Regions from separate parts of the Roseburia intestinalis L1-82 genome, predicted to be linked through region 2. Evidence: a T-box and tRNA genes for the amino acid it is inferred to sense, from the RefSeq annotation. Region 2 holds a T-box; the other regions hold tRNA genes.

Region 1 (5,474 bases), 910 kb from region 2:
ACCGGGACGCATACAGAACCGTGCAAAGCATGGACCGCCTATTTAATAGGCTGTTTATAGATCAATGGAAAGGAGGACCACAACCATGAGAACCAGAGAAGAAATGGAGGCAGAAATCAGAGGCTTACAGCAGTTACTCGCTGCGACAGATTATAAGGCCCTGAAACATGCCGACGGTGCCCTCACAGATGAGGAGTACGAGCCGACACGCGTCCAGCGAGCTGAATATCGCAAGCAGATCAACGACCTGCAGGCAGCGATTGAGACGCTCGAGACCACCGAAGGGCAGGTGGTAGACAATGAGTAACCTCGAAATTATTGAAATGCAAAACGCAATAATTTCCAACATGGCCCAGATCAATGCCGATCTGCACTCCAGACTCGAGCAATATGAGGCCGTGGCTCAGAACGAAAAAACCGAGCAACTGGAGGAAGCGACCGGCAACATGATCGGACGCCTGAAGGCCGCCGGCATTTTTGAGGAAGGAGGGATCCTATGACAGATCTGAGCATTTTCATCACGGTGGCCGGGCTCTGTCTCTCTGTCGCTACTTTCTATTTTGGGCGCCAGTCAGTAACCAAAGCAGACGGGAAAGCCGCCGGAGCTCTGGAAACGGACCTGCGCTACATCAAGGAAAGCGTCGGCCGTATTGAGGGCCAGCTCAACAGAGACGTGCAACGACTGGAGGGCCGGATCGACGAGATCAGCAACCAGCTCGCCGGAATTAGTAACACAGCCGGCCGAGCCCATGAGTCAGCCAAAAGCGCGCACAACCGCATTGACGAACACCTCGAACGTGAGCACAACATACAGACGGATCGGAGGCGATCAAATGCGGAAACCTAGAAAAGAATTTTCTAAGACCATATTACGAGCGGTAGCTGGTGCCACCGTCGTGATCGTGGTCTTTTCTTTTGCCCTCATGTGGAGAACCGGCGACACCTCGCCGCTTGCCTACATCATACCGGGAATATTTACCGAGCTTTCTGCTGCTACCGGTTTTTATTTTTGGAAGGCTAAGGCTGAGAATGAGATCAAGCTCGACACTATCAGGCGTCAAAAGGAGTTAGAACAATCTAAAAAGCAGAACACTGAGCCCGGAGAATATGATCCGGGCTCTAACTATGAAGGAGGTACACCATAATGACAGAAAAAGAATTAAGACAGAGCTACGTCAATGCAGCCGTTTCCTATCTGGGCTGCAAGGAAAGCAACGGCAGCCACAAGAAAATTATTGATCTTTACAATAGCCACAAGCCCCTCGCCAGAAACTACGCCGTAAAATATACGGACTCATGGTGCGCGACTTTTGTCTCAGCTATGGCTATTAAAACGGGACTTACTGACATTATCCCGACCGAGTGCGGCTGCGGCCAGATGATCCAGCTTTTCCAGAAGCTCGGCGCATGGGTAGAAAATGACGCATACAGACCGAGCACCGGCGACGTTATTTTTTACGACTGGGACGACAACGGAGTCGGCGACGATACCGGCTGGCCTGAGCATGTCGGCATTGTAGTGAGCGTATCAGGCAACACGATCAAGATTATCGAGGGAAACAAGAGCGACTCAGTAAGCTATCGCGAAATTGCTGTAAACGGCCGCTATATTAGAGGCTACGGAGTGCCTGAGTACAGCAGCAAGGCAACCAGCGCCGGATCTGGATCTGGCAACGGTGGAGGTCTGAAATACTCAAAGGGTGATATTGTAAACTTTACCGGATCCAAGCACTACGCAAGTGCGAACGCTACCAGCGGTCCTTCCTGCAAGGCTGGAAAAGCAAAGGTAACAGACACCGCAGAGGGTACAAAGCACCCTTACCACCTGATTGCAGTCAATGGATCGGGATCGACCGTTTACGGCTGGGTAAATGCCTCAGACATTGCGGGAGCCTCTACTGCTGCCGCCTCTGGCTCTATTGCGGAGGGCAAAACAGTCAAGGTAAAGAACTCGGCCACAAAGTACGCAACCGGCCAGACGATCCCGAGCTGGGTGAAGTCCAGAAAATACACGGTACAGAAAATCGACGGAGATCGCGCCCTCTTGAAAGAGATCACAAGCTGGGTGAAAATCTCCGATCTTGAATTAGCATAAGGAGGGCAACGGAATGGATCAGGAAACTCTCAACACACTCATGTCAATGGTTATTTTGCCTCTGCTGCTGGCTCTCTCAGGCTTCGCGGTTGCATGGCTGAGAAAAAAGACGCAGGAAATCACGGCAAACATTAACGACGCAACTGTCCGCAAGTATGTGGATCTCGCAAGCGACGCCGTAACGAAAGCCGTACAGACAACCTTCCAGACCTACGTCGACGCATTAAAGGCGCAGGGTAAGTTCGACAAAGAGGCCCAGCTCACGGCATTGCAGAAAGCAAAAGACACCGCTACCGCTCTTATCACCGACGAAGCCAAACGAGTGATCGCTGAGGCTTACGGAGATTTTGACAAGTGGCTCGCCTCTACGATCGAAACCCTCGTCAGGGAGGATAAGAGAACGGCACCTGCTGCCACTGAGGAAAAGCAGACACAGATCGCCACTACTGCTGCCACCGCTGCTGCCTCGGTAGCTGCTACGGTAGCCCAGACGGCAGTCGCTCAGGCTACTGCTGAGGTAAAGGCTGCCAAAGCCACGGAAACGGCCACAGAATAAGCCACAGACGGCCAGAATTGACACAAAGACGCTCACCCGGTAATTTTATCGAGTGGGCGCCTTTTTTGCGTTCTGGGGCATTTTAGAGGCTGCTTTCCATTATTTTAATATCTTGTGCAAGATAGACAAAAGCTCCGGCAGAGGTTTGGTGAGTGTGTGTATTGTTATCTTGCACACGATATAGTATTATAATATCAGAAACAAGGAAAACCGCAGAAAATAAGGAGACAGCACATGAAAGTCACAACGTACACAATCAACAAAGGAACCGCTTCTCAGTATTACGGACTGAAAAGCGTAAGCGAAAACCATGTTTTACACTATGCACCGAATAACTGGAAAACAAAGCGCGGAGCTATAAACTGGGCCAAGAAAAACGGCTACGAGGTGGAGGAATAGGAGGCGACACCGTGGGAAGAAAAGCAACCAAGACGCCGGAAGAACTGGCGGCGGCCCGCACCAAGTACAAGAACACATGGCAGCGGGAAAACAAGGACCGGATCCCGATCACGGTTCCGGCCGGTGACAAAGATCGAATCGCAGCATGGGCCAAGTCAAGAGGCTACCCAAGTACAAACGCATACATAACCGACCTTGTATACAAAGACATGGGGGAAAGATAACACCCGCAGCAATGCGGGGCACTAATGAAGCCGAGGACGGTCCCAAGCCCGTGAAAATTCAGAGGGGTGCGCATAATGAACAGATCAAGCCCGGTCTGAGTGATAGCTGACAAGTTTTGCTGGTTTTTAATGTGAAAACCTTAAAACGAGACAAGAAGGCAGCAGGCGCCGCAGCCAGTCCCGTGCAACCCGTAAACAATAGCCACGCGGCCGAGGAGGCCAGAGAGGAACGGTGATAGCTGCCGAGCTGAGCAGGCTCTATTTCTCGAGCCCTATCGAGAGACGACCGGGCATAACAAAAGCGCCAGAGCCTAAGCCCTGACGCTTTTATTTTTCGCTATTTCCGCGTGAAGTTTACCACCACGGCGAACACTTTCTTGAAAAAGTACACCGGGTTCGGCTTCGCGCCATTGAGTGCCGGCAATGGGACTTGAACCCATACGATGTTGCCACCGCCAGATTTTGAGTCTGGTGCGTCTGCCATTCCGCCACGCCGGCTTATTCTGTTTTCGAATTGCTCGAACAATAGACATCTTATCATATCATGTAATAAATTGCAAGCAATTTTATTTTAACATTTGCTGATATCATATAAAGAATTTCATACAATGCTATTTTAACATTTGTTGATATCATGCAAAAAATATCATACAATGGTATTTCCTGATTGTAGCAAAAAAATCCGAAGGTTCACGTTAATCCTTCGGATTTTTTTGATAGTCACTACTCTTCACCAACTCCACTGATTGCAGTTCTCTGTACGCTTTTGACACCGTTCTCCACAGTCGTTGTTTCAAGATAAGTAACGCCATTGATCACAACTGTCTTTGTTGTTGTGGTCTCATCATCGCTGTCTCCACCGCCTCCGGTATTTCCAGCCGCACCAGTTCCGGATGCCTGTGTGGTCTGTCCGGATGTTCCTGTTCCGGATGTCTGTCCTGCGTTTTCTGAGTAACTCTGGGACTGACCAGCTTCTGCTTTTGTTTTCTGGATTTCTTTTAAGATATCATTATAATTTTCACTTGGCATTACTGCATCGGAACTTCCGATCGTCGATACATAACTGTCTGCATCTTTGCCGTCTGCATCCTGTGTAGAAACATTCTGTGATGCTGTCTGATTTTTTAATAACTCAGATACTTCTCCACAGTAACTCAGATATTCATCAATTCTCAGTGACACCCCTGCTGTTTTTTCTAAACAATTTCTAAATAAATATTCCGTTGCTTTTATCACAGCCTCAGATTCTGAAATGCCCCAAACACATCGAGTGTCCCATATCCCCACTCTCTGTTTGGATAGGTCCGGTTTTCCGGTTTAGCCGTGCCTCGGATCAGCATATTTTTGATGGAAGTATTCGACATGACTGTATTGTTCTGATCCACGATCGCCCACTGCATGATCTGCGCGCAGGCTCCTGCCGTGATCGCAGCAGCTGCACTTGTTCCCGTAAAGGTGATAAAGTTACCAAGAAGCCCGGGACCATAGACATCCACTGCCGGTGCCACAAAATCCGGTTTGATCTCCCCGGTTATCGTATAACCCCTGCCGGAATCCGCATAGATACTGGTATTTGATGCCTGATAACCGCCCACCGTGATCACCTGCCTTGCCGCACTCGGAGAAGTCAGTGTAATCTCCGGATTGGAACGAAGAAAAAAATTATTTCCATCCGTCAGCTCCCGCAGCGGCAGCCAGAGATGATAGTTTCCCGTCACTGTCAGCTGCGGGAAAATGCGTATCGTCCACAATCCAGGTGTCGGTCGGATAAAACGGAAAAATATGAGCTGGCTTGCCGTCTCTTTTGTATCGATCCGGTAATCCACCGTAATTGTTGTTCCCTCAAAAATAAAATTAAACTGCTCTGACGCTCCACGGCGCACCAGAATCCGTGGAATCTGCTCCCCCGAAGGCGATATTATGGTGACTGCATACAGTTCCGGTGCAGATGCCCACAATTCCACAAAAAAGCCTTTTGTATTTTCCTCCACCGTGATCTCCGCATCCTCATGTTCCATCTCTCCAATGATACGCCCCTGAAAATGATGTCTTGCATTGGCTTCATTTCCAGTTGCAGTCACGACCACACGCTTTCTTCTTCCACAGATATAATTCAGATAAGATGGCAGAAATCCCTCGCTTGCATGACTTCCTGCACTGTTTCCAAGTGCCACACAGATGACAAGCGGACGATTTAAAA
Region 2 (5,474 bases):
TCCCGGAACGTAAATCTCTTTTACAATGTTTCCAGTCAGCTTATCTGCAATTGATTCTTTTGCTTTTGCAATAACATCATCTTTTGCGTCATTTCTGCCGATTGCCAATGTTCCTTTCGTTTTTCCATTGATCTGTACTGCGATCTCAACCGTATTTTCAACTGTTTTTGCCTCGTCAAATTCCGGCCATTTCTGCTGGTATACATAACCTGTTCCGCCAATGATCTGCCAGAGTTCCTCTGTGATATGCGGAGCAACAGGGTTTAACAGAATTAAGAGTGTCTCATACTCGCCCTTAGTCACAGCATTTTTCTTATAGAACTCGTTAATCAAAGCCATCATTGCAGCGATCGCGGTATTGTATTTCAGATTTTCATAATCGCTGCTGACTTTCTTGATGGTCTGATGCATCTTTGTCTCAAGTTCTTTGGAATATCCGGTTTCTTCTGTCATGATGTCCTGTAACTTCCATACACGCTCTAAGAAACGACGGCAGCCCTTGACGCCATCCTCAGACCAGGATGCACTTAAATCAAATGCTCCAATGAACATCTCATAAGTTCTTAAGGTATCTGCACCATACTCTCTTACGATATCATCCGGATTTACGACATTTCCTCTGGATTTTGACATCTTCTCTCCGTTCTCACCAAGGATCATTCCGTGGGAAGTACGTTTCTGGTAAGGCTCCGGACATGGAACTACTTTCTCGTCATAGAGGAATTTATGCCAGAATCTGGAATATAACAGATGGAGTGTTGTATGCTCCATACCGCCGTTGTACCAGTCTACCGGCATCCAGTATTTTAATGCCTCCGGACTTGCAAGTGCCTCATCATTGTGCGGATCGGTATATCTTAAGAAATACCAGGAAGATCCAGCCCACTGCGGCATTGTATCTGTCTCTCTCTTTGCAGGACCTCCACAACAAGGACAGGTCGTATTTACCCAGTCTGTCATGGCAGCAAGCGGTGACTCTCCATTGTCAGTCGGCATGTAGCTCTCTACCTCAGGAAGCATCAGTGGCAGCTCGCTCTCATCAATCGGCACATAGCCGCATTTATCGCAGTGAACGATCGGGATCGGCTCACCCCAGTAACGCTGACGGGAGAATACCCAGTCTCTTAATTTATAGTTAGTCTTTGCTGTACCAATGCCTTTTTCCTCTAAAAATGCAATCATTTTTGCCTTTGCATCTTTTACTTCCAGTCCGTTTAAGAACTCAGAATTGATCAGAACACCGGTTGCAACATCTGTAAATGCCGCTTCGTTGATGTCAACTTCCTCACCATTTTTTGCAACAACCTGTACCATTGGAATATTGAACTTTTTGGCAAATTCCCAGTCCCTCTCATCATGTGCCGGTACTGCCATGATCGCGCCTGTTCCGTAAGACATTAATACATAATCGGAAATCCAGATCGGGATTTCTTTTCCGGTTACCGGATTGACTGCCATAAGACCGTCAATCTCCACACCCGTCTTATCTTTTGCAAGTTCTGAACGTTCAAAATCGGATTTCTTTGCAGCTTCCTCACGGTATGCAGCAATCGCATCCCAGTTCTTTAACTCGTCTTTATATTTATCAATGATCGGATGCTCCGGAGATACAACCATGTAAGTAGCACCAAATAATGTATCACAACGTGTCGTATAAACACGGAGTTTGTCCTCTTTTCCGGCGATCGCAAAATCTACCTCTGCACCCTGTGATTTACCGATCCAGTTTTTCTGGGAAACCTTGACACGCTCGATATAATCTACATCATTTAATCCCTCTAACAGCTTCTCAGCATAATCGGTGATCTTTAACATCCACTCGCTCTTTACCTTGCGGACAACCGGAGCACCACAGCGCTCGCAGACACCGTTTACAACTTCCTCGTTTGCCAGGCCTACTTTACAGGAAGTACACCAGTTGATCGGCATCTCTTTTTTGTAAGCAAGTCCTGCTTTAAACAGTTTTAAGAAAATCCACTGTGTCCATTTGTAATAACTCGGATCTGTAGTGTTGATCTCTCTGTCCCAGTCGAAAGAATAGCCCAAAGAATGAAGCTGCTCTTTGAAACGCTTTACGTTATTCTCGGTTACAATCTTCGGATGGATCTTATTTTTGATCGCATAGTTCTCAGTCGGAAGTCCGAATGCATCCCATCCCATCGGATACAGTACGTTATAGCCCTGCATTCTGCGCTTTCTTGCTACGATATCAAGTGCTGTATAAGGTCTCGGATGACCTACATGAAGTCCCTGTCCTGACGGATATGGGAATTCTACCAGTGCATAATATTTTGGTTTGCTGTAGTCGTCTGTCGCAGCAAAAGCCTTATTGTCATCCCAGACTTTCTGCCATTTTTTCTCAACGACTTTGTGATTGTAAAGTTCTGACATATAATCCTCCTTGTTTTTCGAAGAAAAATGCGACTGCCCTTGCAGGAGCAGAGGATTTCCCTCCTTGTTTTGCGGAGCAAAATCCGAGTCCTTTGACGAGGAGACGATTTTCCTCCTTGTTTTTCGAAGAAAAATCCGAGCCCTATGGCGAGGAGCGGATTTTCCTCCTTGTTTTTGCGAAAAAAAACTCCGTCTCCGAAGATATGCTTTTAAAATTGCACATCCTCTTAGAGACGAAGTCTATCTTACTCCGTGGTACCACTCTAATTCGTATTCTTTTGATTTCATTTCCCATCTGTCAATATTTAAAATCCATCTGCTCATCTGTCAGATCAATTTTAACATGAAAACAAGACAATACGCTCTTATGATCCTTAACGCGGACAACACGCTTTTGCTTACACACTATAAACCTAACTGATAGCTTGGACAAAAGGACTCAAAGGCGAGTTGGGAATTTTTCTTTACTGTCTCGCAGCATCCGGCAGCTCTCTGAAAAATAAAAAATTCTTACTATTCCTTATCAAAGTCTGATGTATTTTATTCACAACATGATTTATTTTATCATATACCATGGTTTTGTCAAGTACCAACCGCCCTGTCAGAAACGTTTCCTCCAGCTGTCATAAAAGTTTTTCTGATACCGGTTCACAAGTTCTTAAGGTAAAAAAAGAACCATCATATGAAATGTACCACATGATGATTCTTTCTTTTATCTTTCCAACAATAAATCTATACTCTAAAGTATAATATCCATTGTCTCATTACTCAGCTAAAAATTAGTTGTTGATCAGTTTGTCCTCTTCGTTGTTCCAGCTGTACAGTTTACGGATCTCTTTACCAACCTGCTCTGATGGATGCTCTGCAGCTTTCTTTCTCATAGCCTTGAAGTGAACCTGACGTCCTGCAGGAGACATATCAAGTAAGAAATCTTTTGCAAATGTACCATCCTGGATATCGGAAAGGATCTGTTTCATCGCTTTCTTTGTATCCTCTGTGATGATCTTCGGTCCTGTGATGTAATCACCATACTCTGCTGTGTTGGAGATAGAATATCTCATTCCCTCGAAACCTGACTGGTAGATTAAGTCTACAATCAGTTTCATCTCATGGATACACTCGAAGTATGCATTTCTTGGGTCATAACCAGCTTCGCATAATGTCTCAAAACCAGCCTGCATTAATGCACAAACACCACCGCAGAGAACTGCCTGCTCACCGAAAAGGTCTGTCTCTGTCTCGGTACGGAATGTTGTCTCAAGAACACCAGCTCTTGCTCCGCCGATACCAAGTGCATATGCTAATGCAAGATCCTGTGCTTTTCCTGTTGCATCCTGCTCAACAGCGATCAGACAAGGTGTTCCTTTTCCAACCTGATACTCAGAACGTACGGTATGTCCCGGAGCTTTTGGAGCGATCATGGTAACATCTACATCCTTTGGAGGTACGATACATCCGAAATGAATATTGAAACCATGTGCGAACATTAACATGTTGCCTGCCTCAAGGTTTGGCTCGATATCTTTTTTGTACATATCTGCCTGTTTCTCATCGTTGATTAAGATCATGATGATGTCGGCTTTCTTTGCTGCCTCTGCTGTTGTATATACTTCAAATCCCTGTTTCTCAGCTTTTGCCCAGGATTTGCTTCCCTCATAAAGACCAATGATAACATGGCATCCTGAATCTTTTAAGTTTAATGCATGTGCATGTCCCTGACTGCCGTAGCCGATGATTGCGATCGTCTTTCCGTCTAACAGTGAAAGGTTACAGTCTTCCTGATAAAATATTTTTGCTGCCATAATTAATTTCCTCCAATTTTGGTTTCTTAATAAAAAATATGTATTTGCATATTCTTATCTGCTTATTTTGTTATAATGATACTCTTTTGCCGTCTTCGTCTAACATAACGACATCGGAAATGCCTCTCGACAATCCGGTCAGTCCGGTTCGCGCAAGTTCTAAAATCTCATATCCGGACAGAAGATCTAAAAATGCATCCAGCTTGTCCTGATGGCCTGTCAATTCGATCACCATCGAATCGTGGGTTACATCCACAACTTTTCCATGAAAGATCTCGGTTACATTTAAGATTGGCTGACGTTCTGTATCTTTCGCACGAATCTTTACTAAGATCAGCTCTCTCGTCACGGATGAACCATTTTCAAGTTTTTTGATGTCTACAACATCTTCCAGCTTCGCAAGCTGTTTTTCAATCTGCTCTAAAATCTGTTCATCGCCGGTCGCGACGATCGTAATCCTTGTATATCTCGGATCTGCGGTCACGCCGGAAGAAAAACTGTCAATGTTGTAACCTCTTCTGCTGAAAAGTCCTGAAATATGACTTGTCACGCCCGGGTTATTCTCCACTAATAGAGATAATACCTGTTTTCTCATTCTGCATCTCCAATAGTTTAATACTTTAATCACACATCACACTAAAGCTATGATATCACATCGAAATATTTTGTCAATAAACAATTTTTCATCTGCCCGAAATCATAGTCGATTTTCAGAAAAATTTTGCGGTAATAATCCATATGACTGCTGCTGCCACAAGCCAGATGCCAATCTGCCGTATCCTTTTTTCTGCATTCAGATCACCTCTCTGGTCTTTTCTCGTGCACGCCCCCGGCACAACTGTCATAAGAAGTCCTGTCAAAAGTAATACCATTCGAATCAGTAACATTTTAAGCTCCTTCGTGTGGGATCAGATCATGATCTCCGTGTTTTCCTTGCTCTTTTCAATGACATGGTTCAGTTTACGGAACGGTATCGCAATAAGAAGTCCAATGACCAGCGAAACGACCAGATAAATTGCAAGTTTTCCAACATAGATCCAGTAGTTCATCTGATAAATTCCACCGATTGTCTCTCTCATGGCATTCATTCCATACGGGAATGGCAGATATTTATAAAGTGACTGGTATACCTGCGGTAATGTCTCAATCGGGAATGTTCCGCCCGCACCGGCAACCTGGATAACCATAACAACGATTGCAAGTGCCTCACCGACATTTCCAAATGCAACGGTAAGCGAGTAAATAAACAGCGTAAATACAAAACTGCTGACTGCTCCGGCA
Region 3 (5,474 bases), 430 kb from region 2:
TGTATAACCGGATGCGCTGTGAACAGGATTTAGAGCGTTATATCCGTCAGACGAAGGAGTTTGGCGGTGAGGGAGCGCTGCTTTACATCGATCTGGATGATTTTAAACATATCAATGACGGACTCGGTCATCAGTATGGAGATGTGCTGCTTAAGAATATTTCCGGCAGTCTGCAGAGAATTCCCGGTGTGGAGAATAACTGTTACCGTATGGGTGGTGATGAGTTCATTATCATATTGGCGCATCATCATATGGCGATGCTCCAGCAGATCTTAGATGAGATCAAGGCGCTGTTCACGAAACCGTGGATGCTAAAAGGGACGGATTATTACTGTACGATGAGTATGGGAGTCGTTCGCTTCCCGGCAGACGGGGATACGGTGGAAGAATTGATCAAGAAAGCCGATATTGCACTTTATTCTGCAAAATGTGCAGGAAAGAACCGTATCGAGTTTTATGATGACAACGTGGAGTCCACCTCTTACAAACGGCTTGACCTTGAAAAAAACATGCGCAATGCCACACGAAATGCTTTCAGTGAATTTGAGGTATATTTCCAGCCGATTGTAAATATTACAAAAGAGGGAAATCCATGTGCCGGTGCGGAGGCACTGATCCGCTGGAATTCCGGCGAACTCGGTCTGATCCCGCCGGCAGATTTCATTCCGCTTGCAGAGTATTTAGGCCTGATCAATCCGATCGGAGAATTCGTCCTGCGGGAGGCATGTATCCACTGCAAATACTGGAATGATATGGGACACCCGGAGTATAAGGTGAATGTCAATCTGTCTGTCGTACAGCTTTTACAGAACGATATTGTGGAGCGGATTGCGCATGTGATCGAGGAGACGAGGATCACCCCACAGAATCTGACTCTGGAAGTGACGGAAAGTCTTGCAGTCAACGATATGAGCCGCATGAAACGGATCCTTGCGGATATCAGGCATCTTGGTGTGCGTGTTGCTCTCGATGATTTCGGTACGGGATATTCATCTTTAAACCATATCAGGGAGATGCCGATCGATGTCATAAAAATCGACCGCTGCTTTATCATTGATATCGGAAAAGATGATTTCTCCAATGCATTTGTAAAAATGGTCGGAGAACTTGCAACAGCGATCCATGTGAATGTCTGCGTGGAAGGTGTGGAAACAAAAGAACAGTTAGATGCACTGGTGGGGTCAAAGGTTCAGCTGATCCAGGGGTTTTATTTTGGAAAGCCGATGAAGGCGGAGATGTTTGAAAGACAGTACCTGTAAGGGTACTGTCTTTTAATGTTAAAACAATTAAAACAGTTCCAAAAATTAAAAAAATAAATAAAATTAAAAAAATATCAAAAAACTGTTGACATATTTATTTTTATCTGTTATTATGAATGAGTCGTCGCGAGAGAGTGATTGATACGCGGAAGTGTCGGAATTGGCAGACGAGCAAGACTAAGGATCTTGTGTTCATTGCGAACGTGTGGGTTCAAGTCCCATCTTCCGCATCAAAAGATTTCTTTGAATGACGGTTCGCAGGAGTGGCGGAATTGGCAGACGCGCAGGCTTCAGGTGCCTGTGGTAGCAATATCGTGTGGGTTCAAGTCCCATCTCCTGCATTTTATATGTTGAGATGAGAGAAGCACTGAAGATTCGGTGCTTTTTTTGCTTTATAGGATTCGGGTGCCAAAAATTGAAAGCCACCTTTTGGCACCCGAATCTTTAGTAGGAAATTTCTCATCTGAGAAAATTAAAATCCGTGAAAATAGTATCCAAGCGCGGCAGAAAAAATGCTGCGCTGTTTGCATTTATGAGGAAATCATTTATAATAGATAGCAATGCGGTGCAGAATGCAAAAACAAAGGATAAAAAAATGATTACGTTAAATGATTATCTTTATTCCGGAGATACGGTATTCCGGATTTTAAAAAAATATTCAGAAGATCTAAAACGTGCGGCAGAGGAAAATCAGAGTGAAGTGGATTTGTTACATTATTATTTTCTGCTGCAGATCATGGAGTTGTTAGAGCATAATGATTTCCTGACAGCACAATCACAGAAAATCCGGGAGTTTTATCAGTATATGGCAAAACAGTATCCGTATCTTTCTTTTACATTTAAAGGGCGGATCAAATCGCTGATCCGTGCGGAGGCAAAATTTAACGGCTATATTGTGGCGTATGTGTATGATTATTATCTGAAAAATCACGCATATCCGCCCGTGGACGAATTAAAAGAGCGGCTGACCCGTTTCAGGGATCTGATCGCTTACCGCATTGTGATATCCATGCCCAAATGTCATGTGAGAGATGAAAGGGAAAGAGAACAGGAAGAAATCAGGCATTTATATGAAATTGCAAACAAACTGAAGGTGTTTTTGGAGGAGCGGGGGTTTACAGTGGAACCGGCAGGAGGCGTAAAACTGAGTGATTCCCCGTTACTGAATGAAGATGTGCGGCCATATTACAGAGATTATATCGTGAACGAAGAATCCGATGGATACCGGTCACTGCATATTACCTTTTTTGATAACAGTGCACATTGTTATGTGGAGATGCAGCTTCGGACAAAAACGATGGATGATATCGCGGAGATCGGGCCTGCGAACCATCTGGGATATGAGAAAAAGCAGGAGCGTGAGCGTGCAAGACGTGATGTTATTCCGGTGGGAGAATGCATTTATTTTGATGAGGCATATGAAAGAGGAATGAAACTGCAGCAGCTTGAACTGTCAAAGCTGGATGTGAATATGTTCGCAGCGATTGACAACAGTCTGATCAATGATGGCTGTGGGCTTTATCGTGGCAGACTGATCCTGCCGTACGAGCACTTATCACGTTTTCAGAATGATTAATGAAAAAATAACAAAAATTTGTCAGTAATTTGTAATAAAAAAAGGAAATCGGAAAAGAACGCGGAATATATATATTGTAATTACTGTGTGGCAGGTTATCCAAAGAGGAGGAACAACATGTCGATACGGGAAGATATTGAACGAATGGAATGTGAGACTTTAAGTCCGTATGCTACGCTCAGTATACATTCAAGAGGACGTGATGATCCGGAGGAGCAGTGTGATATAAGACCTGTATTCCAGCGTGACAGAGACCGGATTTTACACTGTAAGGCATTTCGCCGGTTGAAAAATAAAACACAGGTGTTTCTGACACCCAAAGGGGATCATTACAGAACCAGGCTTTCCCATACATTAGAGGTGTCACAGAATGCGCGCACGATCGCAAAGGCACTGCGGCTCAATGAAGATCTTGTTGAGGCGATCGCCTTAGGGCACGATCTGGGGCATACACCGTTTGGGCATGCGGGAGAGTTTGTGTTAAACGGACTTTGTGATGAGAGCTTCCATCACAATGAACAGAGCGTGAGAATTGTGGAGAAGTTAGAAAAAGACGGTAAGGGACTGAACCTGACCTGGGAGGTAAGAGACGGTATCTTAAACCACCAGACAAGGCTGATGCCGCATACCTTAGAGGGAAAGATCGTCCGCCTGTCGGATAAGATCGCCTATATCAACCACGATATTGACGATGCGATCAGGGCACAGATACTGACAGAGGAAAACATCCCATTAGAGCTTCGAAAAACACTGGGATTTTCGACAAGACAGCGTTTAAACACCCTGATACATAACATCATCAGCAACAGCGTTGGAAAAGATGATATCATCATGTCAGAGGAAGTGGAACAGGCGATGATCGAACTGCGCAAATTCATGTTCGATCATGTCTACAAAAATCCTGTGGCAAAAGGGGAAGAGACAAAGGCAAAAGCAATGATCGAGCAGTTGTTCTTCTATTATATGGAACATATCGAGCTTCTCCCTGAGAAATATCTGCGCATGCGTGATGCCGGTGAAACAGACCAGCGTATCATCTGCGATTACATTTCAGGCATGACAGATCAGTACGCGATCACGAAATTCAGTGAATATTTTATGCCGCAGGCATGGCAGGTAGATGGTTATTAGAAAGTAAAAAGTCTGCGGCATGCCGCATGGCATGGCAAGTAGATGGTTATTAATACGAAAGGAGAAAAAGATGCCGTATTATTCTGATGACATCATAGAAGAAGTGCGTTCCAGGAATGACATTGTTGATGTGATTTCCCAATATGTGCGTCTTTCAAAAAAGGGCAGTACCTATTTTGGACTCTGCCCGTTCCATAATGAAAAAACAGGCTCCTTTTCCGTGTCGCCGAACAAGCAGATGTATTACTGCTTCGGATGCGGCGCGGGTGGAAATGTATTTACGTTTCTGATGGAGTATGAAAACTTTACATTCGGCGAGGCGATGGAAGCGTTAGCCGACCGTGCCGGTGTGGAATTGCCGAAACAGGAATACACCAGCGCACAGAGGCAGGAAGCAGACAAACGAGCAAGACTGCTTGAAATTAATAAAGAAGCAGCAAAGTATTTTTACATGCTGCTGCGTGGGGAGAGAGGTGCGCGTGCGCTTTCCTATTTCCGAAAACGGGAACTGTCAGATGAGACCATGCAGAAATTCGGTCTCGGCTATTCCGATCAGTACAGCGATGATCTTTACCGGTATCTTCGGAAAAAAGGATATGAGGATGACATCTTAAAAGAATCCGGTTTGGTCAGCATCGATGAGAGGCGCGGCGGGTACGATAAATTCTGGAACCGGGCGATGTTCCCGATCATGGATGTCCACAACAAAGTCATCGGTTTTGGAGGACGTGTCATGGGGGATGGCGAGCCGAAATATCTGAACTCACCGGAGACAAAGATCTTTGATAAGAGCCGGAATCTCTATGGATTAAATTTTGCAAGGAGCACCAAGAAACCACAGCTTCTTCTGTGTGAGGGTTATATGGATGTGATCGCCCTGCATCAGGCAGGGTTTGACAACGCGGTTGCATCTTTAGGAACGGCGCTCACAAGTGGACATGCCAACCTGTTAAAGCGGTACACAAAGAATGTTTATCTGACCTATGACAGTGATGGTGCAGGTGTGAAGGCGGCACTTCGTGCAATTCCGATTTTAAAAGAAGTAGGAATCACCACGAAGGTCATCAATATGAAGCCTTATAAGGATCCGGATGAGTTTATCAAGGCGCTCGGTGCAGAGGAATACCAGAAACGGATCGATACGGCGGAAAACAGTTTTATGTTTGAGATCCGTATCTTAGAGCAGCAGTATGATATGCATGATCCCGAGAGCAAGACAAAGTTTTACAATGCAGTTGCAGAAAAACTCTGCACGTTCGGAGAAAAATTAGAGCGTGATAATTATATTGCTGCGGTAGCAGATAAGTATATGATCGGTATCGAAGATCTGCGCAGGCTGGTCAACCAGTATGGTGCAAAGATCGGCATGGCGGCAGGCGGAGCACCTCCTGTGCGTGAAAGATCGGAACTCCGGAGAGAACAGGGCAGCGAAAAGAAAAAAGAAAACGGTATGATACAGTCACAGAAGCTGCTTTTGACCTGGCTGATCGAACATACCGGACTGTTCC
Region 4 (5,474 bases), 1.6 Mb from region 2:
CTGCTTGTGATGGCAGTTTATCCGGTTATTCTTTTTATTATGAATGATATTTCGGTGAAGGATGCGCTGTGGAGAATGCGGGTCGTGCTGCCGCTTGTCTGTGTGGCAGGAATATTTAACCCTTTTTTTGACAGGCAGGCTGTCATGACAGTGGGACAGATTGAAATTACCGGCGGAGTGATTTCCATGCTGACGCTGATGTTAAAAGGTGTTTTTACGGTTTCGGCATCGTATCTTCTGATCGCTACGACGACGATTGAAAAAATCTGCTGTGCACTTGAGATATGCCATCTTCCAAAGTCTCTTGTGATGCAGGTGTGGCTGATCTACCGGTATATTTCCGTTTTGCTGGCAGAGACGCAGAGGGTCGTGCAGGCGTATGAACTTCGGGCACCGGGACAGAAGGGCATTCATTTTAAAGTGTGGGGATCGCTGATGGGCCAGATGCTGCTTCGGAGTATGGATCGGGCGGAGGTGATCTATGAGAGTATGTGCCTGCGTGGTTTTGATGGGGTATTCAGATTAAAAAAAGAGATACGGTTTTGTGCCAGGGATGCAGTGTATCTTGTTTTATGGATCGTGATATTTGCTGTATTGCGGTATTTTGCGGTTGGACAGATGATAGGAACGATGTTTTAGCAGTCAAAGAAAGTTGACGGTTCTGTGACAGATTGAAAAGAGAGGACATAAGTATATGGGACAGATTAATATAGAAGTAACACATCTGAATTTTTCTTATGAAAAACAAAACCCTATCCTGCAGGATATTTCATTTACAGCAGACGGACAGGCATCGATTGGTGTGGTCGGCGCAAACGGGGCGGGAAAGTCCACACTTTTAAAATTACTTGTCGGTCTGTATTTCCCGGACTCCGGAAGTATCCGCATCGGGGATGTGCCGTTGCAGAAAGAAACGTTAGCACAGATCAGAAAAATAGCTGGCTATGTATTTCAGGATTCTGAGAGTCAGCTTTTTATGCCAAATGTATACGAGGATGTGGCATTTGCCCCGCAGAATTACGGCCTTCCGGAAGAAGAGGTCGCATACAGAACGAAAATGGCGCTTGCTGCAGTCCATATTGGGCATCTTGCAAAAAAACCGATCCACAAATTATCGGGTGGGGAAAAGAAACTGGCAGCGATTGCGACAATCCTTTCCATGAAACCGGATATTATCCTGATGGATGAGCCGTCGGCGGCACTTGATCCGCAAAACCGCAGAAATCTGATCCGGGTATTAAATGAATTTTCTTATTTGAAACTCATAGCTTCGCACGATCTGGATTTTGTGTGGGATACCTGTGACAGAACGATTTTATTGTCTGAGGGCAGAATTGTGTGTGATGGGGATACCAGGGAGATTTTAAGTGATCGTAAGCTGCTGGAGACACATGGCCTGGAACTGCCGTTATCTTTGTACCGAAAGTAAACTGCCGTTATTTACTCTGAGCAGCAGAGGTGCGGGCTAAGATGCAGGTGAAAAAATACTTGCAATTTTGTGAGTGCTAAGATATAATGGCAAAGTGGTTCGCGGGTGTGGCGGAATTGGCAGACGCGCTAGATTTAGGTTCTAGTGTCCCCGACGTGCAGGTTCAAGTCCTGTCACCCGCATTGATTTAAAATAGCCGGAAAGTCGAGATTTTATTGTAAAATCAAGGTTTTCCGGCTATTGTTTTAATCTAAAATACTCGAATATGTATGATTATGAGTTGCATGGATTGGTGATCTGTATAGTAATACACAGCAGAATTATACGGGATATGAACACAGTAAAAAGTGAAACAGATTTTATATGAAAAAGGCGGATAGAAAATCAGCAGAAAAAATATATAGGGAAAAAGCAGGGGGGAATTTTGTGCGTATTGACCAGAAATGAAGGGTAACCTCAGATGGAATGCTGATAACTGGATTGTTTATAAAAATGCATAGATAAAAAAGTTAAAGCGAAATCCCTGTAATAAAAGTAAAATAATTGAGGAAATTTGTATAATATGGTAAAATAATGGCAAGGAAGTTTCAAAAATGTATATAGAAAAATCCATATACATCATGTTTGTAAACTCCGGAATGAAAGTATGGAAGCGGGAGGAACAATTTATGAACAATGTGAAAGTACAGACGAAGCTGATTATCGTAATGTTGGCGACGATAGTGGCACTGGTGTTGTGTGCTGTTATTTCATCGGAAAGCATGAAACAGCTGCAGAGTAAAGCACTGGAAACGCTGGAAGCAGATGAGCGCGCATCTTACGACGAACAGATCAAACAGCAGGTGGACAATGTGATTTCGCTCTGCCAGACAATTTACGATCAGTATCAGGCTGGTGTGTATACGGAAGAGGAAGCAAAGAAATTGGCAGCAGATGAGATCAGACAGCTTCGTTATGGAGATGCCGGATATTTCTGGGTGGATCAGTATGACGGAACCAATGTGGTGCTTTTAGGAAATGACACGGAAGGCACCAATCGTATGGAGACGAAAGATGCCAATGGATACCAGATGGTAAAAGAGATCATCCGTGTCGGTCAGGAGGCAGACGGAGGATACACGGATTATGTATTCCCGAAAGAAGGAGAGACAGAACCTTCTCCGAAGCGTTCCTACAGTAAGGCATTTGAACCGTTTGGATGGGTGATCGGAACCGGAAATTATACGGATTATATTGATGATCAGGTAGCATCAATTGAAAAAGATTTTTCTTCTTATGTTACAGGCAGGATGACACTGTTTATTATCTCAACGTTGATTGAGGGAATAATAGTAGTTTTATTGCTGATTATGATCATTATCAGCATCATCAGACCACTGAAAAAATGTATCAGTTCCATCGGTGTCATGGAACAGGGCGATTTTTCACAGGCAATGGGAACGGCACTGTTAAAGCGCCGCGATGATTTTGGAAAACTCGCAGCATCTTTAGAGTCCATGAGAAATGAGATGAGCGGACTGATCGGTGAGGTCAAGAGTCAGGCAACTGAGATCACCAGAATGGTACAGGAGATCGATGATAATATTCAGGCATTAGACGAAGAAATCGAGAATGTTTCCGCAACGACGGAAGAGCTTGCAGCGGGTATGGAAGAGACAGCGGCTTCCTCCGAAGAGATCAATGCAATGTCCCATGAGATCGAAAGTGCAGCAAAGAGTATTGCAACACGTTCACAGGACGGTGCAACGGAAGCAGATGATATCCGTGACCGTGCCGTAGGTATTAAAAAGACAACAACAGAAAATGATGAGCGTACCAAGGCAATCCATGCCGAGATCAATGAGGGACTGACAAAAGCACTTGAAGATATCAAGGTAGTCGATCAGATCGGTGTTCTTGCAGAGTCCATTATGGAGATTACCGGACAGACCAACCTGTTAGCACTCAATGCTTCAATTGAGGCAGCGCGTGCAGGAGAGGCAGGAAAGGGATTTGCAGTTGTTGCGGATGAGATCAGGGTACTTGCCGAGCAGTCAAAGGCAGCAGTTGTACATATCCAGGATGTGACAAAGAATGTTGTGGAATCGGTAACAAATCTTGCAGACGGAGCAAAGAAGTTGTTAGAGTTTGTTGGAACCGACGTGGTAGACAGCTTTGCGGGATTCTCCGATATGGCGGATTCCTACAGCAATGATGCAGGTAAGATTGATGGATTGGTAACTGATTTTTCTGCATCCTCAGAGCAGCTGTTAGCATCGATCAACGGCGTTATGGATGCCATCGGCGAGGTAAGCAAGGCGGCTACAGAGGGAGCAACCGGTACAAACGATATCGCAGAGAAGACAGGTGTTGTGGTAGAGAAGGCAGCCGAGATTAAAGAAAAAGCGGAAGCAACTCATCATGCAGCAGATAAGTTACAGCAGAACGTAGAGCATTTTATTGTATAAGGAATAAAAGTAAATAAGAAGAAATTAACAGGCACAAATAATAAAACAGCGGGTAACAACAAGAAAAGAAGTTGTTATCCGCTGTTTTATTTATGACATATGAGATTTACTCACCCTGGTAATTGTTTTGTACATACTGTTCGACCGCTGTATTATCCTCTGGCATACGGCAGCCGACGATAAAGACGTTCTCATTGTCTGTGCTTCGGATGATATGACCTTCTAACTGGCGGGCATTTTCCACCGGAAGATCAGGAATCGATAAGGTGATATCAGAACCGATCGCACTGGAAAAGAAATTATCACGGACACTGAATGCAAAGCCGCCGGCACTGATGTTGATCATCTGACCGTTATATTGTTTACCGTTCTGTTTTACCGTGATCGTACACTTGTTAGAGATCGGCATACGAGGATATTTACGCCGGTTAACAACCTTCGGGTTGGTTGTAACTGTAATCTTATACATATCGGACGACTGACCACGCATCGTGGTGATCTCAGCATTTTCCCAGATATACAATGCGTTTGTCACGGAGATCTGCAGTTCGTAGGTAAAATTCCTGTTTCTGGTATCGATCGAACTTCCGGAAGGAACATGCAGACGTGCCGTGATTCCACCATCTAAGGATTCTGTCACTTCGCCGTGAGCGGTGAAAGAAGAGCTTCCGTTCTTTGCAATCAGGACGACTTTCATGCCGGGTCTGGCATCGCCGATTCCCATGAAACCTCCGGTACCAAGCTCACCCATCAGTTTTCCGACAATGGTTTCGATCTTGTTTACGTTGATGGCAGATTCTTCATATTTACTCAGCATGGTGCGGGAAACATCGTCTGACTGGTTGATACATTTTGTCATGACACCCATGGTATCGCAGACCTGTTTCATGTTGTCGACCATGTCCTGATTGGAGGATTCCACATCTTTCATGGCACCGTCGATTACTTTAATGTTTTCACCGAGTGTTGTTGAGTCCTGCGTAATACTGGAAACACTTTCTTTTACGAGTGTTAGTTTTTCACGTGTTGTCTGGATAAGTTCAAGTGTCTGCGTGATGGACTGTGTCATTTTTCCGGAAGTCTCATCTAAATGGGTCAACGCATCACGAATGCGGCCGGATGAATTTTTGGTCTCCACGCTGAGCCCCTGAATCTGGTCAGCTACAACGGCAAAGCCTTTTCCGGCAGCACCGGCTCTGGCGGCTTCGATGGAGGCGTTTAAGGCGAGGAGGTTTGTCTGGAAAGTAATTCCTTCGATCGTTCCGGTCTCTTCCTTTACCATATCAAAATCCTGTTTGAAGTTCTCTAAAACCTGTTCGACATGCGCGGACAGATCAGCCATTGTGTTGGTGGTTGTCACAACATCGGCAAGCTCTTCGGCACTTAAGTTTGCATGCTCGATGGATTCCTGAATCAGATTTACCATCTTTTCGATCAGAGCTGCCACATTTTGCACCTGCATGTTGATATCGGAGGTTTTATCCATGGAGGACATCGTTTTTGTATAAAGAATATCGTTATTCTGGGTAAGCTCTTCCATACTTTTTACAACGGAATCAGCTCCTTGCCTGTTTTCATCAGCAAGTTCGCGGACAACA

What was found. The T-box of region 2 lies ahead of leuS (leucine--tRNA ligase). A T-box ahead of a tRNA ligase gene usually reads a tRNA of that ligase, here a tRNA-Leu.
Region 1: it encodes a tRNA-Leu, which carries the amino acid that the T-box ahead of leuS (leucine--tRNA ligase) is inferred to sense. The anticodon was not compared.
Region 3: it encodes a tRNA-Leu, which carries the amino acid that the T-box ahead of leuS (leucine--tRNA ligase) is inferred to sense. The anticodon was not compared.
Region 4: it encodes a tRNA-Leu, which carries the amino acid that the T-box ahead of leuS (leucine--tRNA ligase) is inferred to sense. The anticodon was not compared.

What each region holds. Positions count from the first base shown of each region.
Region 1 covers NZ_LR027880.1:1,052,293-1,057,766, reverse strand. Annotated here, with positions in the region: gene RIL182_RS04965 (RNA-directed DNA polymerase) at 1-89, shown strand, start outside; gene RIL182_RS04960 (hypothetical protein) at 65-307, shown strand; gene RIL182_RS04955 (hypothetical protein) at 300-500, shown strand; gene RIL182_RS04950 (hypothetical protein) at 497-847, shown strand; gene RIL182_RS04945 (hypothetical protein) at 834-1,145, shown strand; gene RIL182_RS04940 (CHAP domain-containing protein) at 1,145-2,095, shown strand; gene RIL182_RS04935 (hypothetical protein) at 2,109-2,651, shown strand; gene RIL182_RS21155 (hypothetical protein) at 2,886-3,050, shown strand; gene RIL182_RS04930 (hypothetical protein) at 3,062-3,274, shown strand; tRNA gene RIL182_RS04925 (tRNA-Leu) at 3,690-3,772, opposite strand; gene RIL182_RS04920 (hypothetical protein) at 3,998-4,456, opposite strand; gene RIL182_RS04915 (S8 family peptidase) at 4,507-5,474, opposite strand, start outside.
Region 2 covers NZ_LR027880.1:1,957,391-1,962,864, reverse strand. Annotated here, with positions in the region: gene leuS (leucine--tRNA ligase) at 1-2,391, opposite strand, end outside; T-box leader at 2,618-2,927, opposite strand; gene ilvC (ketol-acid reductoisomerase) at 3,171-4,193, opposite strand; gene ilvN (acetolactate synthase small subunit) at 4,264-4,788, opposite strand; gene RIL182_RS09135 (hypothetical protein) at 4,904-5,080, opposite strand; gene RIL182_RS09130 (YhgE/Pip domain-containing protein) at 5,102-5,474, opposite strand, start outside.
Region 3 covers NZ_LR027880.1:1,523,471-1,528,944, forward strand. Annotated here, with positions in the region: gene RIL182_RS07035 (putative bifunctional diguanylate cyclase/phosphodiesterase) at 1-1,259, shown strand, start outside; tRNA gene RIL182_RS07040 (tRNA-Leu) at 1,405-1,489, shown strand; tRNA gene RIL182_RS07045 (tRNA-Leu) at 1,517-1,600, shown strand; gene RIL182_RS07050 (nucleotidyltransferase family protein) at 1,855-2,835, shown strand; gene RIL182_RS07055 (deoxyguanosinetriphosphate triphosphohydrolase) at 2,953-3,966, shown strand; gene dnaG (DNA primase) at 4,037-5,474, shown strand, end outside.
Region 4 covers NZ_LR027880.1:3,538,302-3,543,775, reverse strand. Annotated here, with positions in the region: gene cbiQ (cobalt ECF transporter T component CbiQ) at 1-639, shown strand, start outside; gene RIL182_RS16580 (energy-coupling factor ABC transporter ATP-binding protein) at 695-1,429, shown strand; tRNA gene RIL182_RS16575 (tRNA-Leu) at 1,531-1,611, shown strand; gene RIL182_RS16570 (methyl-accepting chemotaxis protein) at 2,098-3,876, shown strand; gene RIL182_RS16565 (methyl-accepting chemotaxis protein) at 3,983-5,474, opposite strand, start outside.